Regions from separate parts of the Virgibacillus sp. CM-4 genome, predicted to be linked through region 1. Evidence: riboswitches for the same ligand, from Rfam matches in the RefSeq annotation. Region 1 holds a riboswitch; each other region holds the start of a gene.
What was found. Region 1 has a riboswitch for S-adenosylmethionine ahead of M948_RS26165 (5-methyltetrahydropteroyltriglutamate--homocysteine S-methyltransferase). Riboswitches for the same ligand answer to the same signal wherever they lie in the genome.
Positions count from the first base shown of each region.

Region 2: linked by a shared signal. The riboswitch ahead of M948_RS38460 (methionine biosynthesis PLP-dependent protein) and the one ahead of M948_RS26165 (5-methyltetrahydropteroyltriglutamate--homocysteine S-methyltransferase) in region 1 are both predicted to bind S-adenosylmethionine.
Region 3: linked by a shared signal. The riboswitch ahead of M948_RS42720 (YezD family protein) and the one ahead of M948_RS26165 (5-methyltetrahydropteroyltriglutamate--homocysteine S-methyltransferase) in region 1 are both predicted to bind S-adenosylmethionine.
Region 4: linked by a shared signal. The riboswitch ahead of M948_RS39215 (5-methyltetrahydropteroyltriglutamate--homocysteine S-methyltransferase) and the one ahead of M948_RS26165 (5-methyltetrahydropteroyltriglutamate--homocysteine S-methyltransferase) in region 1 are both predicted to bind S-adenosylmethionine.

Region 1 covers NZ_AUQA01000002.1:492,454-497,816, forward strand. The annotation lists gene M948_RS26145 (helix-turn-helix domain-containing protein) at 1-186, shown strand, start outside; gene M948_RS26150 (helix-turn-helix domain-containing protein) at 453-1,013, opposite strand; gene M948_RS26155 (hypothetical protein) at 1,299-1,550, shown strand; gene M948_RS26160 (hypothetical protein) at 1,855-2,154, opposite strand; gene M948_RS26165 (5-methyltetrahydropteroyltriglutamate--homocysteine S-methyltransferase) at 2,507-3,619, opposite strand; SAM riboswitch class I at 3,699-3,805, opposite strand; gene M948_RS26170 (hypothetical protein) at 3,897-4,313, opposite strand; gene M948_RS26175 (Na+/H+ antiporter NhaC family protein) at 4,502-5,363, shown strand, end outside.
Region 2 covers NZ_AUQA01000006.1:1,036,444-1,041,806, forward strand. The annotation lists gene M948_RS38450 (hypothetical protein) at 1-241, shown strand, start outside; gene M948_RS38455 (copper homeostasis protein CutC) at 442-1,152, opposite strand; SAM riboswitch class I at 1,306-1,405, shown strand; gene M948_RS38460 (methionine biosynthesis PLP-dependent protein) at 1,492-2,604, shown strand; gene M948_RS38465 (anthranilate synthase component II) at 2,661-3,281, shown strand; gene pabB (aminodeoxychorismate synthase component I) at 3,317-5,068, shown strand; gene M948_RS38475 (ZIP family metal transporter) at 5,337-5,363, opposite strand, start outside.
Region 3 covers NZ_AUQA01000002.1:308,294-313,656, reverse strand. The annotation lists gene M948_RS25400 (bifunctional homocysteine S-methyltransferase/methylenetetrahydrofolate reductase) at 1-1,131, opposite strand, end outside; gene M948_RS42720 (YezD family protein) at 1,308-1,478, opposite strand; SAM riboswitch class I at 1,574-1,692, opposite strand; gene M948_RS25395 (glycoside hydrolase family 13 protein) at 1,789-3,567, opposite strand; gene M948_RS25390 (sugar ABC transporter substrate-binding protein) at 3,819-5,099, shown strand; gene M948_RS25385 (carbohydrate ABC transporter permease) at 5,192-5,363, shown strand, end outside.
Region 4 covers NZ_AUQA01000007.1:75,483-80,845, forward strand. The annotation lists gene M948_RS39200 (sugar ABC transporter ATP-binding protein) at 1-926, shown strand, start outside; gene rbsC (ABC transporter permease subunit) at 923-1,858, shown strand; gene rbsB (ribose ABC transporter substrate-binding protein RbsB) at 1,895-2,839, shown strand; gene M948_RS39215 (5-methyltetrahydropteroyltriglutamate--homocysteine S-methyltransferase) at 3,099-4,202, opposite strand; SAM riboswitch class I at 4,292-4,394, opposite strand; gene M948_RS39220 (aldo/keto reductase) at 4,531-5,363, shown strand, end outside.

The DNA.
Region 1 (5,363 bases):
AATTTTACACATAAAGGTCAGGAATTCCTCTATGTATTAGAAGGCACTCTAACCATCGAAGTTAACCATGAAGAAGTCCTATTGCAACCATATGATTGCATATTTTTGGAATCATCCACCCCGCATAATTGGTATAATCGAACCGATAAAACAATTAAATTTTTATGTATTTCTTCTACTGAATAAGGATTAATATCAATGGACTTTGGAATGATTGTAACCATTGATTATCGAGGGCACCTATAGGAAGGCTAAGCAGAGGCGCAATCATTGAGAAAATAGGGCTGAAAGTATTTAAACGGCAACACATTGGAAAATAGGCTTTGTAGAGAAAGGCTACAGAATGAAAACGATTAAAGTTAATGTTGTGATCTATTATAATCACTTTGCAAGGGCTTATTCCATAAAAACTAGGTCTTAAAAAGGCTCAGCACCTTGCTGAGCCTCTTGATTTACAAATGATTATCAATAAAAATGGTTAATACCCGAGCGGGTTCATTATTTACTGGTATAAACAGATGCGATTTGTTCCCTTTAAAGAAAGCACTATCTCCTTGTTCCATATGATGTTTGCTTTCTCCATAAAGTAATTGAATCTTTCCTTCCAGAATATAGATAAACTCATCCTGTGAGTGGGTATACGCTTCTTGACGAACATTCATGTCACGCGGAGTAACGTGTACAATCGTCGGTTCAATGCCAGTAAACCTTGAGCGATTGGCTAATAATTCATAGGAGTATCCCATATTTTCATCGCCTACTTTGAATTGTCGCTCTCCATGCGGAAGCAAAACAAGATCGCGATCATCGTGATCATCTAATAGCCATGATAATGGCACATGTAATACTTCACTAATTTTGGATAGCGTGGCAATTGCTGAAGCAGTCTGGCCATTTTCTATTTTTGATAGAAGACTTTTGGAGATACCACATTCATCTGCCACTTGCTGCTGTGTCTTTTTTGTTCGTAAACGCATCTGTTTTATTTTCTTTCCAATATTATTTAGATTTATTGCTACTCTCTCCTTCCAGTAAAAAAACCGTGACTATCTTAAACTAATTATAACAAAAGAAGCTAGATTACAGCAGTTACATGGTGAAGGCATTTATCAGAAGCTATTTTCAATAAATCAAACATGGGACTTCCACTGATGTTTGAGTTAAACTTCTTCCATGATAGAATAGTACAAAAACAACGTCAATTGGTAGGAAAAGAATCATCAGTTCAGGTTGATTAACATCTAAAAATCAGAATATACCGATAAAACGGGAGTATCTTTTGACAAAGGGGTGGTACAATGAAGCAAAAGCTGCTGTTATTCCTTTTATATTTTCTCAGTTTAACGAGTGTATATAACTATTTCCAATTCGTTCAGAGACCGATTGATGGAAACGGGATTGGCATTTCCTATCTTTTTATTATGATTAATGAGAACGTTAGTAATCATCAAATATCCATATATGCTTCGAGCTTTCTAATTATCGGTCTTTGTTTATTCATCCTTACTTTACTTTATCATTTAACCAAATATCGGCATCCAAGTCAGTAGTGTCTCTACATAGGGAACAGGACAAAAGTCATGTAGCTAAACAAATTACGACTGTCTTTCATGAATTTGACTTCTGCTATATTATTAGATGAAATGATTGAACGCATCATCTATTAAAGATCTGCAGTAGAAATCGTTGAAACCCAGCACAGACCTAAGATCCACTCGGATAGGCGATATTTTGCTCGCCCAAGTTAGCTGACATGCTCACGAAAAGCGAAACGATTTCCACTGCGAAAGTATGGTTCGCCTACTTATTTAGAAATTCATGGTTTCTCAGCCATATACTCTAATAGAAAACTGCTTAAACAGCAGTAAAGATATTTGTCTTTCCACCTGTACCTTGAACAACTGCCAAACCTAAAATTGCTTGAATAAGTTCACCAAGATCAATATTTTGAGCATCCACAATATATGCTACGGTGCCTCCCCCAATTGGGAAGTTATTACATCCAATAATATAAAGATTCCCCTGCTCAACCGAGAAGTTTTTGACTTCTGGAGCATCTTCACCTGGAGCTGTACATCCCGTTTCTACTTGATCACCTTCATACGTTAATACAATAACATCACCTAGTGTTGGAACTGGTACGGTAATAGCCACACTAAATTCCTCCTTTAAATTTTGTTTATCTTGCAAGATCATCCTATGATGTAATTCAGTCAGTGCATAGGTTGATAGAGGAAGTTAGAAGAAAATGATGATAGAATCTATTAATACTTAGGCAAATAATAGGGTTTTAACAAAAGATCAGAAGCTTTGGTGTTATTTTAAGGGGATAGAAAATAGATAAAGCGAGCGCTCTCCAAGCTGATGCATTCATTTCCATACCTTTCAACCGCAATCATGATGAAGAAAATGAACAATAAAAAAACTACCCGAATATAACTTGTATATTCGGATAATAATTTGGATTTTCCTTTAGTTAATTACTTACAAGAAGGAACCTCTAAACTTATTGCCATACATCTTCCGCTATCTCAACAACATGACGTATTTTTTTCCATTGCTCTTCTTCTGTTAAATTATTTCCTTCCTCGGTTGACGCAAATCCACATTGAGGGCTGAGACAAAGTTGGCCATAAGGGATATACGTAGCGGCTTCTGCAATACGTTTTTTAACCAAGTTTGGATCTTCCAGCTCCGCAAATTTTGATGTAACCAAGCCCAATACAACGTGAAGGTCGTTTCTATTCACATAAGATAAAGGTTCAAAGCCACCCGATCGATCATCATCAAATTCAAGGAAAAGCCCATCTACATCTAATCCTCCAAAAATAGTTTCTGAAACCGCATCATATGATCCTGTACTGAAATAGTGTGAGCGGTAATTACCACGACAAATATGCATCGTTATTAACATATCGTTTGGACGTTCGGCAATGGATTCATTAATAACACTTCTACAGACTTCCATTAATTGTTCCGGATCAAAACCTTTTTCTCGGAGCGATTCCCTGCCCTCATCTGAAAGAAATGAACTCCAAGAAGTATCATCTAATTGCAAGTAGCGACAACCAGCATCATAAAAAGCTTGGATTGCTTTTTGATATGTGTTAATTAAATCTGGAATCACTTGTTCCATATTTTCATAGACATTTGTTTCTATATCAGCTCGCACTAGCAACATATTCGGACTTGGGATTGTCTGCTTCGCAACATGCTGGTCTCCGACGGCTTCATGTAAGAACTTATAGTCTGCAAGAAAAGGATGGTTTTCACTAAAGTCTACTTCTCCAGTGACACGAATCGCACGTTTTTTTGTTTGAATTCCAGAAAATTGCAATCCTGCTTCGGGTACAAATTCTTCAACTCCAATCAAACCTTCTAAGAAGTCAAAATGCCACCATGCACGACGAAATTCCCCATCTGTAATTGCCTTTAACCCTGCTTTCTTTTGTTTTTCAACTAATTTAATTATCTCCGTGTCTTCAATGGCTCGGAGTTGTTCGTTCGTGATTTCCCTACTTGCCTTTTGAATTCGAGCTTGCTTAATCCGATCAGGTCTTAAAAAACTTCCTACATGATCCCCTTTAAATGGTGCTTTTTTTTCTACTTTTGTTGCCATTTTATCCACTCCCTAATTTTTTATGTAATAAAAAAGCCTCTTCTAGCTAAGAAGAGACGCTGTAATAAACGGTGTCATCTTCTTATCTCTCAAGTTTAACTAAACTTGCTAGAAGTAGCACCTTGTCTTCACAAACAGGTTGCTGAGGCGTCTACGGGCTAGTCCCTTGACCTCTCTTGATAAGAATTCCTTTTAAATATTTAATATCTATCATAGCAATTCCACAATAAAAATGCAAAAGGTTTTGACAATTTTTTTATTTATTTTCTAGTTGACGTCAACGTTTTATAAGGATATATCGCATGAAAAAGCTAAATAATACAACAACTAACATAAACACCATCCAGCGCCAATTAAACGATTCAGCAAGTAGATTTATCCCTAAGCTAACGATACCTAGAATCATTGATAAAATAACAAACAAATTAGCTATAATCTTATCGGCATATTGAGGCGATCGTACCGACTCCTCCTTAATTCCTCTTTTTTCTCTCCAATTTGTTCCAATCCATTCTAGGATGGGCATGGCAATTAATAAAAACAGCAGTAAATAATGAAGCAATTCCAAAAATGGCATATGCTCAGATGAATAAATGCTTGCAAAAGCACCAGCAACGGCAAATCCAAACATGACAAATCGGTCAACCAACGGTGTAAAGATTGGTTCTTGTAAGTAACGTTTTAAGTTCTTCATCCATGCAGTCACTCTCCTCATATAACTAACTTATAACAGTTTTTCTTTGTTAAGCGTAACATCTCTTATTAGTTAAGGATATACCTTCTTCCATTCACGCATGAAAAAGGATGATTTAACACATGGTAACAAGAGAGATCATTCATTATTATGAAATTCCATTATAAGGCGATAAGGGAGGTTATCTGATGGAACAATCATGGCTTTCATTAATTCCATTTATTATTGTTATTGGACTTTCGATCTGGCAAAAACGAATTCTTCCTGGTTTAGTACTTAGTCTGGTTGTAGGAGCTTTTCTATTAGAATTCAGTATTTTGGACGGGACAAAGGAGACGGTCAGCTATATCGTAACTACCTTGGCTGATCCAGGAAATATTAATATTATCGCTTTTTTATATCTATTTGGCGGATTAATCGGCATGATGCAAATCTCTGGTGGTGTGAAGGGATTTTCGGAGTGGGTTGGTAACAAAATTGACTCTGAACGCGGGCTTCTAGCGGTCATTTGGTTAACTCTCCCCTTTACCTTTATGATGCCAATGTTTCGAATTATGATGATTGGTCCTGTGATTAAATCCTTATTGAAAAAAGTCAATATATCAAATTGGAAAGTTGGTTTTACCATGGACGTATCAACCAGCTCTGTTATTGTATTGTTACCTGTAGCAACAGCATTTGTTGGGTTTATGGTTTCACTGATTGAGGGCGGTATTCAAAAACATAATTTGAATGCAGATGCTTATCAAGTTTTCCTATATAGTATCCCTTTCAACTTTTTTGCCATCGTCATGCTAATTATTGGATTGATTTGGACCTTCTGGTCAAAGCCAAAAAAGAAACAGACAAATAATGGTCCGCAAGACGGGGAAGAAGGGAAACATCATCGTGCTAGCATAAAAAAAGAATTAGAAATGGTAAAGGCACAACCTTGGAATTTAATTGTCCCATTGTTTTTACTACTTGGACTTACCTTATTTCTATTGTGGCAGGATGGGGTGGAAAAAGGAGCTACTAGCTTGTTCAATGCCTTTGCTGAAGCTGATGCTA
Region 2 (5,363 bases), on a different contig from region 1:
TCAATGGATCGCTATGGAATCACATACTTCTGCTAAAAACATGTCAAATACAAATTATTTGTCTGCATTAATGATGAAAAATGATAATGTACGACATATACATGTCCAGATGGCGCTACAGCAACTTACCATTCAGGATAACTATGAAGAATACATGAGACAGATGGGGTGGTCGTTCTTCCCAGTAGCTTCGTTTGAAGAACAGCTCAAATCCTATAACTACTTCCTACAATTATTTTAGAAGTAAACGGGAGAGAAAAAGCATCTAGCTAAAAAATCGACTGTACCTTGTTCGTAAAATCAAAGCAAATAAAATAGGCATGACTCCTATGAACACCAAGAACCCGAGGATCCTTCACCTTAGCAGCAGATGTTCCACGAAGTACATGGCCTATTTCCGATATATAGAATAGAATGTTTATTCCGCTTTAATAATTAATTTTAGTTCCTCTCTTGTTTATATGAACTATTTAATACATTAACAACTTTTTTAAAGTTTAACGGATCAAATGAATGCTTGAAATCTCCCTTTATTCTTAAAGACCTGCCAAAATGATATTGACCTGCTTGTACTTGCTTATGAATAGGTTCCAGATTAGAAGGTGTCAAGCCTCCCCCTGGCATGATTTCAGGACCTTGTAATTGGTTTGCAAGGTTAACTAATGATTCCAAATTATTTTGACCGGCTTGGCAATTTTCCTTTCCACCAGATGTTAAAATTCTTTTTACATGTTGTTTATATTGGGTTAATGTGTAATAGGCGTTCACTTGATCTTCGACTTCATCAAATGCACGATGAAAGGTAATATCTATATTCGGTGCTGCTTGTATTATTTGATCTAGAATTGCAGTATTGATTTTATAATCAGCTGTTACAGCCCCAAACACGATTCTTAATCCCCCTAGTTTAGCAAGCTGTCTTATATCTTCGATGATAATCTCTAAATCAGAAGAGGTATAATTAAAATGATAGCTATGCGGGCGGATCATAATTTGAACTGGAATAGATACGTTCTTTAGTACGTGTTTGATTGTACCATAACTGGGTGTCAAACCACCTTCACTTATAGCTGTTACGAGTTCTAATCGATTAGCACCAAAATTTTCAGCATGTATTGCTTCCTCACCGTTTTGAACAATCACTTCTAACATCAATCTCTCCAACCTTTTCTAAGTATATTTGAAAAATAGCAATCCCTTTTCCTCTGTTATCTTATCATGATTCTTATTCCTAATAAATGCTACAAGCAACCTTGACAATTGCATTAAACCCATGTAATCTATTTTCAACAATTATATACTGTATTCTTATCCAGAGAGGTGGAGGGACTGGCCCTTTGAAGCCTCGGCAGCAGACTTTTAGTACTGTGCCAATTCCAGATGCAGCATAGCATAAAGATAAGAAGAGTTAAATCTATTGTACTGCAAAAACCCTCTTCTTAATCCGTGAGAAGAGGGTTTTTATTTGTTGAAATGAAGGGATGATTATACATGAAAAAAAGAAGTATAGAAACGGAGTTAGTACAATTGGGGAACAAAAGCGACGAAAAAACAGGAGCAGTAAATCCTCCGCTTTACCTATCTACAGCATACCAGCATCAAGGTCTAGGTCAATCAACAGGTTATGATTATACAAGAACAAAAAACCCTACTCGATCCTTACTGGAAGAAGGCATAGCAAACTTAGAATCAGGTGATCATGGTTACGCCTGTAGTTCTGGTATGGCTGCAATTCAATTAGTATTTTCATTGTTTCGTGCTGGTGATGAATTACTAGTATTGGATGATGTTTACGGCGGAACTTATCGGTTGTTACAGCATTATGCAGAAGCTTACGATATTAAAACAACGTATACAAATTTAAAAGATGATACGGAAACTAAACAACGGATTTCACAAAAGACGAAAGCAATTTTTATCGAAACACCCACTAACCCTCTAATGCAAGAAATGGACATCGCGCATATTGCAAAAGTTGCACAACAATTCAACTTATTATTCATTGTTGATAATACTTTTTATACGCCATTATTACAACGTCCTCTTGAGCTAGGAGCGGATATTGTTATTCATAGTGCAACCAAGTATATTGGAGGGCATAACGATGTGTTAGCTGGTTTAGTGATCGCAAAAGGGAAAGACCTATGTGAAAAACTCGCTAATTTCCATAATGCCTCAGGGGCAGTACTATCCCCTTTCGATTCTTGGTTACTGATAAGGGGGTTAAAAACATTAGCTTTACGTATTGAAAAACAGGAATCAAATGCCAAAGCAATGGTTTCCTTTTTAGAAGAACATCCAATGATTAATGATGTCTTATACCCTGGAAAAGGTGGTATGTTATCCTTCCGGCTTCACAATAGTGCGTGGGTTGATCACTTCTTGCAACAGCTTCAATTAATTATATTCGCGGAAAGTTTAGGAGGAGTAGAAAGCTTTATTACATACCCTGCGACCCAAACCCATGCAGATATTCCAAAAGAAGAACGGATAAAACGAGGTATTGACGATCGCCTATTGCGTTTTTCTGTTGGTATTGAACAAGCAGACGAACTTATTGAAGATTTGCAGCAAGCACTTTATGCTGTACAAGCTTATGCGTAATTAGCTAAATCTGCTATAATACCTTTAAAGTAGTAAATAAGAGAGTAGGAACAACTATGATTCTCGTCATCGATAATTATGACTCATTTACATTTAACCTTGTTCAATATGTAAAACAACTTGATCATCAAGTAAAAGTTATACGAAATGATGCCATTACAATAGAAGAGATTAGACAATTACAGCCTTCAGCAATTCTCCTTTCACCTGGACCAGGAACACCAGATAATGCAGGGATTTGTTTAGACCTTGTACATTTTTTACATCAAGAGATCCCGATTATCGGGATTTGCTTAGGTCATCAAATTATTGCGCAAGCTTTTGGAGCAGCGATTCAAAAAGCGCAGCAACCGATGCACGGAAAGGTATCAGAGCTTTATCATGATAATCAAGGGATATTTACAAATTTAAATAATCCGCTTCGGGTTACTAGATACCATTCATTAATTGTCAATGATATCTCCCTCCCTAATTGTTTTGATATCAGTGCTACAACAATGGATGGTGAAATCATGGCTATTCGGCATAAACAATATTCGATTGAAGGCATACAAGCTCATCCAGAATCTATTCTGTCTGATCAAGGCTTATTATTATTGCAAAATTTTTTCGTAACGCATTCGCAAACATCCACATATCTGTCAGAAAAAATTGTTGCTAATACCTTGCAACCCTGATATAAACATAGATTGTATAAAAAGGAAGATACTACATGCAACCAAATAAAACCCAACCGTTCCTATTATTTGATTTTTTAACCGATTCCAGTAAGAAACATCCTTTACTATTCAAAGACCCAATAGCCATTATTGAAACTTCTACAGATACAGAGGTTATGTCTGCTTTACAATCTGTCCAAGCATATGTAGACGCTGGATATTATGCAGCTGGTTATCTTTCCTATGAAGCAGCACCTGCATTTGAATCAGCATTTCATGTGCATCAAACGTATAACATGCCATTGTTATGGTTTGGAATATTTAATAAACCTGTAGAGCAACCTGTAATAGAGACAGGAAATTACTTTATCGACGAATGGCAACCGACTACATCCGTTGAGGAATACCAAACTAACATAACCAAAATTAAAAACCATATTGAAGATGGGGGAACATATCAAGTAAACTATACCATCCGCTTAAAGAGTAACTTCTATGGTGATTCACTTGGCTACTATCAGCAGTTGAAACAAGCACAATCTGCCAATTACTCCGCATATTTAAACATTGGTTCGCATTCCATTTTATCTTCTTCACCAGAACTATTCTTTCATTTAAAGGATGGAAAAATCACAACAAAACCAATGAAGGGAACGATCAGAAGAGGGAGATCGCAGAAAGAAGATGCTGAACTAGCAAATTGGCTTCATCATTCTGAGAAAAATCGTGCAGAAAATGTAATGATCGTAGACTTACTGCGTAATGATCTAGGTGCCATTGCTAAACCTGGAAGTGTACAGGTACCACAGTTATTTACCATTGAACGGTACCCAACTGTTCTGCAAATGACCTCAACTGTTACTGCTATGGTAGAAGATGATATTGATATTGTTCCTATTTTCCAAGCGTTATTTCCATGTGGATCCATTACCGGAGCTCCAAAGATTAATACAACTAAAATAATTCATGACGTAGAATCCTCTTCACGAGATGTTTATTGTGGCACGATTGGTTATATTACCCCGGAGAAAGAAGCTGTATTTAATGTACCAATTCGTACTGTGCTAATAGATAATTCAACTGGGGATGCTACATATGGTGTCGGTGGTGGAATTACTTGGGATTCTAATTCAGAAGATGAATATGAAGAAACACTTACAAAAGCTCTTTTCTTGCAAAAACAAGAATCTACGTTTGAATTACTTGAGACGATAAAATTATCGAATGGAACGTTCTTTTTATTAGATTATCATTTAGCTCGGATTCAATCCTCCGCTGCCTATTTTAACTTTACACTTGATATCAATGAATTAACCCAACAATTACAAAATATTGCTCAGACACATCTAAATGGAAGCTATAAAATACGCGTGCGCGTATCAAAAAACGGAGCCATCCTAATTGAAAACCAAATATTTTCACAAGACCATTCGAATCTAATAACATATGCAACTTTAGCAGATTCTCCTATTAATAATCAGGATATTTTCTATTATCATAAAACGACGAATCGTTCGATGTACCATGACTTTTTATCCAAACAACCTCAGGTATCTGACGTTTTATTATGGAATGATCAGAGAGAATTAACTGAATTTACAATTGGAAATTTAGTAGTTGAAATGAAAGGTATGTTTTATACCCCTCCTATTGAGTGTGGATTATTAGCGGGGACGTTTCGACAGAAGCTATTGGATGAAGGAGTAATAAAAGAGAAAGTGCTTCACTTGGAGGAACTGTCACAAATAAGCAACATATGGATGATTAATAGTGTCAGGCAATGGGTTCCAGTTCAGATGATATAAAAATGTCTGGAAAGAATAGCTCTAACCTGTTAAATAATACGGCATGCTTTCTATGGGCTAGGTAGTAGTAGTAATTAACGCTTTTTGTTTCCGCAGCAGCAGTTCATGTACTATGCTTCATGGCCAATGCTTCCCTTTCCTTGAGGTAATCACCACCATAAAAAAACAATAATAATCCAAACTACTATCCGAATATAACTATGTATATGCAGATAATCGTTTGGATTATTATTTAGCTAAATTACTGTGTTGTCTCTCTTTTATGTCCCTATCCAAGTGCGACATCTAGTATCAT
Region 3 (5,363 bases), 180 kb from region 1:
AATTTCTTGTTGGATTTTTGCTGCTACAGCAATATTACTAATTCGTGGTGTAGCTAGCGAATTATCCGCTAATGTGATCGCATCTACCCCTACATCGTTCAAGGCGTTAATCCCATTTAAGTACTCGGATGTATCTAAATGTTTTGGTGCATCGAATTCAACAATCACAGCATGTCGTTGTTGAACAATATCAATTAGACCTAACTCTGATTGTTCTTTCTGTTCGCTGACCTTAATGGGGCGTGGCTTAACTGGTACAATCTTTTCCTTAATTGGCTTTGTAGGTTTGATGGCATCAGCTGCTGCTTTTATATGGGCTGGGGTAGTTCCACAACACCCACCTAGTAAGCGAATGCCTTCGTTGCGAAAATCGGTCGCACAGTTTTTGAAATAGTTCGGTTCATCTTCGTAGATTAATTTGCCGTCACGATAAGCTGGTAAACTAGCGTTCGGATAAGCTGCTAAAAATGCTTTATCTAGTAATGGGACATCTTTCAGTGATTCAAGCATATGAAATGGGCCAAGTCGACAGTTAATCCCCACGATATCCGCGCCAGTATTCTCTAATCGCTTTAGTGCATCGGGTAGAAGTATCCCATTTTGTAAGATACCAGGTTCGTGCATTGATACATTTGCAATAATTGGAAGATTTGTTTCGTCTCTTGCAATCTCTAAAACAGTAATTAATTCTTCAAGATCATAATAGGTCTCTAAGATAAGTCCATCTACACCTTCTAATAATTGGCAGTACAACTGTTCTCGAAAACTTCTTTTGATTTCATCTGTTGTGGCTTGCAGCGTTTGTGTGCCGTGAATACCACCGATAGTGCCAAGAACAAAAGTTTCTTCATTTGCAGCTTGTTTCGCAATTTTTATGGCTTCGGTATTTATCTTTTTTACTTGATCTTCAAGAGCATATCTTGCGAGCTTCATATAGTTTGCCCCATATGTATTAGTTTGAATAAGATCAGCACCTGCATGAATGTAAGATTCATGAATATGTGCAATTTGTTCTTGATGAGAAAGATTTAATGCTTCAAAACAATGATCGACCCCATAGGAATAAAGTAAAGTTCCCATTGCACCATCGCCGATTAAGATTCGTTTATCTAATTCGGCTAACAAGTCCATGTTACGTCTCCTTTCCATATGAAAGTTAAAAAAAGGCATCCAAATTAATAAAGGAAATACAAATACCTTAATTTCAATGGATGCCTTTAGTCGTCTAATTAGCATGTTAATCGTTTATTCGGTTTCCCTTGTAAATAATCTTTAACTGTGCTTTTGGTGTTCCAATAAGCACGTCGTTACCCGTTTACATGTTTTTTTCGTTTTGATTGTAACGGGTACCGTTTCTTTTCCGTTGTGTCAATCTGCGTAATTTCTCCTTCATGTATCGTAATTGCTAATGATCCGAATTCAATCTTCTCTAGAGCTTCAGTAATGTCATTGATTTTCTTGTCGTCGATTCGAGCCATCCCATTCCTCCTTTAATTTGTTAACATTACCTATCAAGTAAAAAAGTAAAAACCTCTTTCGATTGAAAGAGGTTTGATTATTGTTTACTAAACAATTCCCATCTTTCAAACAAGTTTCGTTTGCTGGATTTAGCACCTTTACTCGGAATAACAAATAGAGTATGGTTGCCGCAGGATCAATGGACCAGTTTCCTCCCCTGACTCTTGATAGGTTAATATGAAATTTTGATTGTACTCATTATCTTAGAAACGAATGTGGCTGTCAAGATAATTTTCGAAATTCCCAAAAAAGTATTTTTTTAATTTAAGTTTATACAATTTCAAAAATACGGAAATGAAGAGGGGGTACCGTAATTGAAGTTGGTAATTCATCAATTCTATATTTCCTTGCTTGCTGGTTTTGAATATGCCATTCAGTTAGATATTTACAACTGCTTATACGTAGGATATCTCTAGTTATGTTTGCCTCTTTTTCACCCGCATTAAGAAAGAAGACGAGCCGATGATGTCCGTCGTTTTTCTCATATACAATGGTGTTGCTTGCATCATTCGATTGGAGAAATTGAATGTCACTATGGTTACCAAAAAGTGGATTTGTCTTGCGTAAATGAATAAGAGACTGGACAAATCGATACAGTTCTTGTTTTTGCTGGTTAGGGTTCCACTGCATACATGCACGACACCCTGGATCTGTATCACCAGCCATTCCTATTTCATCACCATAATAAATACAAGGTGTTCCAACAAAGGATAATTGAAAAAGGTACAATAGCTTTACACGGGCTTCATTGTCATTTGCTAAAGTTAAGATGCGTGGGGTATCATGACTATCCAATAGATTAAAAGCGACTTCATTCACATTTTGTGGATACATATGTAAAACACTAGTGATGGTCTCGGTGAATGTAGCAGCATTCATGTTTTGTTTAGCAAAAAAGTCAATCGCTCCATTAGTAAATGGGTAATTCATAACGGCATCAAACTGGTCACCGTGTAGCCATGGCATAGAGTCATGCCAGATTTCACCTAGAATATAAACATCTGATTTCACTTCTTTGACGGCTTGTCGAAACATTCTCCAGAAATGGTGATCCACTTCATTTGCAACATCTAATCGCCAGCCATCGATATCAAATGTTTCTACCCAATATGTTGCGACCTTTAATAAATAGTCTCTGACTTCCTTATTCTTCGTATTTAATTTAGGCATTGTAGGCACAAATGCAAATGTATCGTAATTCGGACGTGGTTTGGTTACTATAGGGAAATTCCAAATATGAAACCAATCTTTATAGATAGACACTTCTTGATTTTTCAACACATCTTGAAAAGGTGGGAAATAATATCCACTATGATTAAAGACAGCATCTAGCATTACTTTGATTCCTCGTTGATGGCATTCTTGGACAAATAGACGAAATGTAGCTTTATCTCCAAATTGTGGATCAATTTCCATGTAATCGATCGTATCGTATTTATGATTGGAATATGCCTTGAAGATAGGGGTTAGGTATATCCCATTGATTCCTAAATCGACAAGGTAATCGAGGTGTTGAATAATTCCTTCCAAGTCTCCCCCAAAGAAATTAGTAGGTGTTGGATCTGCAGAGCCCCATGGTAAACTGCCTTTTGGATTTAACTGTTCATTACCATTAGCAAATCGTTCAGGAAATAGTTGGTACCATACCGTATCTTTCACCCAATCTGGTGCATTAAATACATCAATGGAGCTTAAGTAAGGAAAACAAAAATAATTAGCAATATCCGAGGGGAGACTTGCAAATATTCCACCTTCACTATAAATACAAGATTCGTGTTCATTCGAGCAAATAAACGCATAGCGCATTCTACGATAATTCGGTTTCACAGCAATAAACCAATAGTCATGTAAGCTTGTTGTACCGGTTTTTTTCATGTGTTTTGACACGCTCTGCCACTGATTATCTATCCAATCATAAGGATCACCAAATACAAGTTCCACCATTTCTAGATCATTTTTTTTGGTCCGTAGTACTAAATGAAGGGTCTCATTATCATAGGCATACGCAAAATTATCTTTTGGACGATGATAGATTGCTTCTTTATTCATTTTTTACCTCCCTCTGTACAATCGTTTGCGCTAAATACTAATTAATTTTTAAATACATTACCAATGTTTATAATTATCATAGCATTAATGCTATGATAATGTAAGCGTTTTATTAGTTATTAATTAAATAATTAGAAGTTTCTAAAATGGAGTTGTAATTTTTAGGGGAATATGTATAATAAAGTTATAATGAATGCGCAAACGTTTTCATTATTTATGCAGTTCTCTATTAAATCATGGGAGGGGTACAAGTGAAAAAGAGCTTGATTTATTCATTAACAATGGTATTGGTAGCTGTGATTTTAATTGCATGTGGTCCAGATAATACCGAACCAAAAGAAAATTCTACCAATGAAGGGAAAGCAGCAGGGGATGAAATGCCGGAGAAGCCAGATTCTCTTAAACTTTGGGTAAATGCCGAGGAAAAGCAGCAAGAAGCAGTTCAACAAATTACAAATAAATACACAGAGGAAACCGGGATTAAGGTAGATATGGTTCCTGTGGATATGCTGGAACAAGTGGAAAAGCTTGATGTGGAAGGACCTGCAGGGAATGGTCCAGACATTATTTTTCAACCACATGATCGAATTGGTGATCTAGTACTTAGAGGATTAGTAGATCCAGTTAACTTTGGAAATAAAGAAAGCGGTTACACTGATACCGCACTGCAAGCAGTTCAATTTGAAGATGAATATTGGGGATATCCTGCCGTCATTGAAACGTATGCGATGTATTATAATAAATCGTTAGTAGAAAAAACTCCGGAAACGATACAAGATGTTATGTCAATTGCAGAGAGAGATACAGATACAAGCAAAGACCAATTTGGATTTTTAATGGAAGCAGCTAATTTTTATTTTGTTTATCCTTTCTTTTCTGGGAATGGAGCATATGTGTTTGCAAATGAAGATGGAAACTATGATATTTCAGATATTGGATTAGCTAATGAAGGTTCTGTAGAGGGTGGTCAACTTGTTCAGAAATGGTTCGATAACAACTATATTCCTCAAGATTTAACTCCAGATATTATGAATGGATTATTTCAAGAAGGAAAAGTGTCAACGGTTATCAATGGGCCTTGGATGGTAAGAGAATACTCGGAGGCGCTAGGCAACGACCTCGGTGCAGTTCCATTACCTATTTTGGACAATGGAGAAAACCCGAAATCATTTGTAGGAGTTAAATCATATATGTTGTCGTATTACTCAGACAACAAAGAGTGGGCTGAGCATTTAATGGCATATATTACAAACTATGAAAACTCTATGACATATTACGATATTGCTGGGGAAATTCCAGCCCGTGATGATGCAATGGAGGATCCAGCTATTGCGGAGGATCCGATCTTTTCTGCATTTGCAGAACAAACAAAGTTTGGAGAGCCAATGCCAAGTGTTCCTGCAATGCAGCAAGTTTGGGATCCGATCAACGATGCATTAAATTTTATTTCTAAAGGAGAACCAGTGAAAGATGTCCTTGATGAAGCTGTTGAAACCATTCAGGGTCAAATAGACGCTTCTGGAGCAAATTAGGAACAATCTATGGGGAGATAACTCACCATAAATGTTTCACTTGATCATTTTAGAATGATCAAGTGATTCGGGAAATATAGGAGGATACTGGAATGGCAACAAATCATAATAGTGGCAGTGCCTGGATAAAAAAACCTCGTAATATTGCTACGATTTTATCAATTATTCCAGGATTAGGACAATTTTATAATCGTCGTTTTTTGAAAGGTATTAGCTTATTGATTGTGACGGTTTCATTCTTAATTACAACATGGAACTATATTG
Region 4 (5,363 bases), on a different contig from region 1:
AAGGTGTTAGCATTATTTATATTTCACATCGAATGGAAGAGATCTTTGAAATTTGTGATCAAATTACCGTTCTACGTGATGGTGAATTTATTAGTACTAAAGCCACCGAACAAACATCCTTTGAGGAAATAGTTAAAATGATGGTGGGTAGAGAACTTGGAGAACGTTTTCCAGTAAGGAATGGAAAGCTTGGAGAAGTAATATTTGAGGTAAATCATTTGTCTAGAAAAGGATATTTTCAAGATGTTAGTTTTGATGTAAAACAAGGAGAGATACTTGGTGTTTCTGGTTTGATGGGAGCTGGACGATCCGAAGTAATGGAAGTCTTATTTGGATTTCGTAAAAAGAATGAAGGAACTATAAAATTACATGGTAAACAGTTAGTCATTAAACATCCAAATGACGCAGTGAAGGCAGGGATAGGATTTATTACTGAAGACCGAAAAGCAAAGGGGCTAGTATTGCAGTCATCCATTCGGGAAAATATCGCATTACCAAATTTGAAAACGATATCAAAAGTAGGAATTATCCGAAAATCACAAGAAATAGCTTTCATTGATCATTTAATGAATCGACTCCAAGTTCGAATGACTGGTAAAGAACAAGAAGTAAAATCTTTAAGCGGGGGTAATCAACAAAAAGTAGTTATAGCAAAATGGTTAGGTATTAAACCCAAACTATTAATTTTAGATGAGCCGACAAGAGGAGTAGATGTTGGGGCAAAGAAAGAAATCTATCATATTATGAATGAGCTAACGGAGCTGGGTGTGGCTATCATCATGGTTTCATCCGAATTACCAGAGGTGTTAGGAATTAGTGATCGTATCATGGTTTTACATGAAGGAAGAACAATTGGCATCTTTAGTCGGAACGATGTGGATCAAGAGATAATTATGACTGCAGCAACAGGAGGCGAGAGAGCATGAAAAAGCTAGGTCGCCTTCAATTAGCAACATTGGGACCACTCTTCGGGTTAATTCTTATTACTAGCGTATTAGCAATAATGAGCGATAATTTCTTTACATTAACGAATATTTTTAATTTATTACGACAAGTTTCCGTTAATGCGTTAATTGCATTTGGGATGACATTTGTCATATTAACCGCTGGAATTGACCTATCGGTAGGATCGATTCTAGCACTAGGCAGTGCATTGACAGCAGGTCTATTAACAAGTGGAATAGACCCGATCCTAGCTGTATGTATTGGCTTAATAATCGGCCTCATTTTAGGAACGGTCAATGGATTGATCATTACAAAGGGAAGAGTAGCGCCATTTATTGCAACATTAGCCACAATGACAATCTATCGAGGTATAACATTAGTCTACACAGATGGAAGACCAATCACTGGACTATCGGATAGCTTTGCCTTTGAGATGATCGGCAAGGGGTATGTTTTTGGAATTCCCTTTCCTGCCATAGTAATGGTGATTGTATTTATTGTTCTTTATTTTATTCTTCGACAAACTGTATTTGGAAGGGAAGTATATGCCGTAGGTGGTAATGAAGAGGCTGCTACGTTATCAGGAATAAAAGCAGATCGCGTTAAAATTTGGGTATATTCACTAACTGGTATGCTTTCTGTTTTAGCAGGTATTATTATTACAAGTCGATTGAATTCTGCCCAACCGACAGCCGGATCCATGTATGAGCTGGATGCCATTGCAGCGGTTGTAATTGGAGGGACAAGCCTTGCGGGAGGCCGTGGAAGAATTGTCGGTACCTTAATTGGTGCGCTAATTATAGGTGTTATAGATAATGGATTAAATTTATTGAATGTTCCATCTTTCTATCAACAAATTGTCAAAGGTGGGGTGATTCTACTAGCTGTATTATTAGATCGTAAAACATCGTAAGTAGTGATAATTTATACGTAATTAGGAGGAATGGACATGAAAAAACAATTACTTGTAAGCTTTACCTTAGGATTATTTCTCTTTCTCGTGGCATGTTCAACAGAAGCACCTGGAGAAGCATCTGATGGTTCAGATGAATCGAATAATGAAAAAGCGAGTGAAGATGTAAAAGTGGGTTTATCCATTTCCACTTTAAATAACCCATTTTTTGTAACATTGCGAGATGGTGCAGAAGCAAGTGCAAAGGAATCGGGATATGAAATAATTACTTTCGATGCACAGAATGATCCATCAACACAATTGAGTGATATCGAAGATTTATTACAGCAAGACATTGATGTTTTATTGATTAACCCAGTGGATTCGAATGCAGTGGTCTCAGCGATTGAATTGGCAAATGACGCGAATGTTCCTGTAATTACAGTTGACCGAAGTGCAGGTGGAGGAGAGGTGGTAACTCATATTGCTTCAGATAATGTTGAAGGAGGGGAAATGGCAGGAGATTTTATTGCTGAACAACTTAAAGAAACAGGAAAAATCGTTGAGTTACAGGGGATTGCTGGTGCATCGGCTACTAGAGAAAGGGGAGAGGGTTTCCATCATATTGTCGATGAATTAGAAGGCATCGAAGTAGTTACTAGTCAATCGGCAAATTTTGATCGTACCGAAGGATTATCCGTAATGGAAAATATCTTACAAAGTGTTGGAGACTTCCATGCTGTATTTGCGCATAATGATGAGATGGCACTCGGTGCAGTGGAAGCACTGCAGGCGCAGGGCTTATTAGATAACGTAGTTGTTGTCGGGTTTGATGCTACTGATGACGCAGTAGCAGCTGTAGAAGAAGGATCGATGGATGCAACCATCGCACAGCAGCCAGGTTTAATCGGTGAAAGAGCAATTGCTGCTGTTGGAAAGATTGTCAAAGGCGAAAAAGTAGAAGGTTTCATTCCGGTTGAATTACAAATGGTAACCGAATAAAATTCCTCCGAAAAGCGGTATCAAATTTAGAATGATGCCTCCTTCCATAAACGATTTTATGAAAGGAGGCAGCCACTGATATATCGATAAGAAGCAGTAGAAACCCTTCGGCTTCTGCGGAAACAACAAGGCCCATGATGCTCCACTCGGATAAGAACTTTGCTTATCCGGGTTAGCTAAGGCCATATTCTTCGAAAAGCAAAACGATTTCAAACTTCGATAAAATTACGCTTATAGATATAATTGGTGTAAGGAATCGTTACTCCCAAATTTCTTTCGCAACGTCTACAATGAATTTTAGTTTCCTCCACTGTGCCTCCTCAGTTAAGATATTGCCGTGATGGGTAGAAGCAAATCCACATTGTGGACTTAAACATAATTGCTCTAAAGGTACATAGTTGGCTGCCTCTTTTACTCTAGCGATAATCGCTTCTTTATCTTCAAGTTCTCCTGTCTTCGAAGTTACAACACCTAATACGACTTGTGGCCCTCCAGTAGGAATATGCTTTAAAGGCGTAAAGTCACCGGAACGTTCATCATCATACTCGAAGAAAAAGCCATTTACTTTCTCCTTTGCTAATAATGTTGGTGCGATTAAAGCATAGCTGCCTTCAAAAGCCCAAGTTGATTGATAATTACCTCTACATAAGTGGGTGGTAATCTTTAGGTCATCTGGTTTGTTTTCTAATGCACCATTAACAACGCGAAGAGCTAAATCAATTAATTGTTCCCTTGAATAATCGCCATCATTAAATGGGATAGAAGGTGCTGATAATCCTGCAATGTAGACATCGTCTAATTGAAGGTATCTAACGCCGGCATCATAAAATGCTTGAATTGCATCTTGATATGCTTTGATTACATCATTGGCATAATCTTCGATGTTTGGGTAGATTTCCGAATTTCGAATCCCTTTATTGAAAAGTTGATTTGGGCTCGGTATTGTCTGTTTAGGTACTGCACGATCACCAACAATTTCTTTGAACGCAATAAAATCCTGTATAAACGGATGCTCTGAATGAAACGAAATCTTACCTGTGTTACGTACATCGTATTTTTCTGTTTCGACATCTTTGAATTGGTAGCCAGATGATGGGACATATCCTTCAATGCCGTTTAAATGTTCCAAAAAGTCTAAATGCCACCAAGTTCTTCTGAATTCACCGTCTGTAACTACCTTTAAGCCAACTTCAATTTGCTTATCAACGATGTAATTAATTTCTTCAGTTTCAATCGCACGTAGTTGCTTTTTTGTTATCGTGCCTTGTTGATAATCTCTTCTTGCTTGATGCAGTCTCTCTGGTCGAAGTAGACTTCCTACATGGTCTGCCTTGAATGGAGCTTTAATAAGAGTGGTTGTCATTTTACATACCTTCTTTCTTTTTGTTTGTATAACTAAAAAGCCTCTTCTTATAGATAAGAAGAGGCTTTGATATACATTAGCTTGTCCTCTTCTTATCTTCATGCAGCATGCATCTGGAATTGGCACAGTACGTATGAAAAGTCTGTTGCCGAGGCTTCCAAGGGCCAGTCCCTCCACCTCTCTGGATAAGAAGTTATACGATTAATTTAATTATTGAAAATAAGATTACCGTATATACATTGTCTTGTCAACATTATTATTTTAAAACTTCAAATTTTCTTTATTCATGATATGCTAGAGTTATAAAATAGAAGAGGAGATGAGTGGTATGCGCAAATTAAAGTTGGGAAAGAGTGACCTATTTGTTTCTAACCTTGCATTTGGCTGTATGCGGCTAACTCAATTGTCTGTAATGGAAGCGGAAAAATTACTTCACCATGCATTGGGTCTTGGAATCGACTTCTTTGATCATGCAGATATCTATGGCGGAGGGCATTCCGAAGAAATATTTGCTAAAGCTATTCAAATGCGTCCTTCGGTACGAGAAAAAATGAAAATTCAATCAAAGTGTGGAATACGAGAGGGGTTCTTTGATTTTTCTAAAAACCATATAGTAGAATCAGTAGATGGAATACTTAAACGTCTCCAGACAGAGTACCTTGATGTATTATTACTCCACCGTCCGGATGCGTTAATGAAACCTGAAGAGGTGGCAGAGGCATTCCAAGTTCTTAAAGATAGTGGTAAAGTTAGACAATTCGGTGTGAGTAATCATAACCCATTACAAATAGAATTATTAAAGCAATACGTTGCACAAGATTTAATTGTTAATCAATTACAATTCAGTATTATGCATTCTGGAATGGTCGATGCAGGTCTGCAAGTAAACACCCAGCATGTAAATGGAATAAATCGAGATGGAAGTGTATTAGATTATTCTCGAATGAATCATATGACAATACAAGCTTGGTCACCATTTCAATATGGATTCTTTGAGGGCGTTTTTATTGATAATGAAAAATTCCCTGAATTAAATACAAAGCTTATGGAAATAGCTGAAACATACGGAGTAACAAAAACAGCAATTGCTATTGCATGGATTCTACGTCACCCTGCAGGAATTCAACCTGTTGTAGGTACGATGAATCAAGAGCGTTTGTC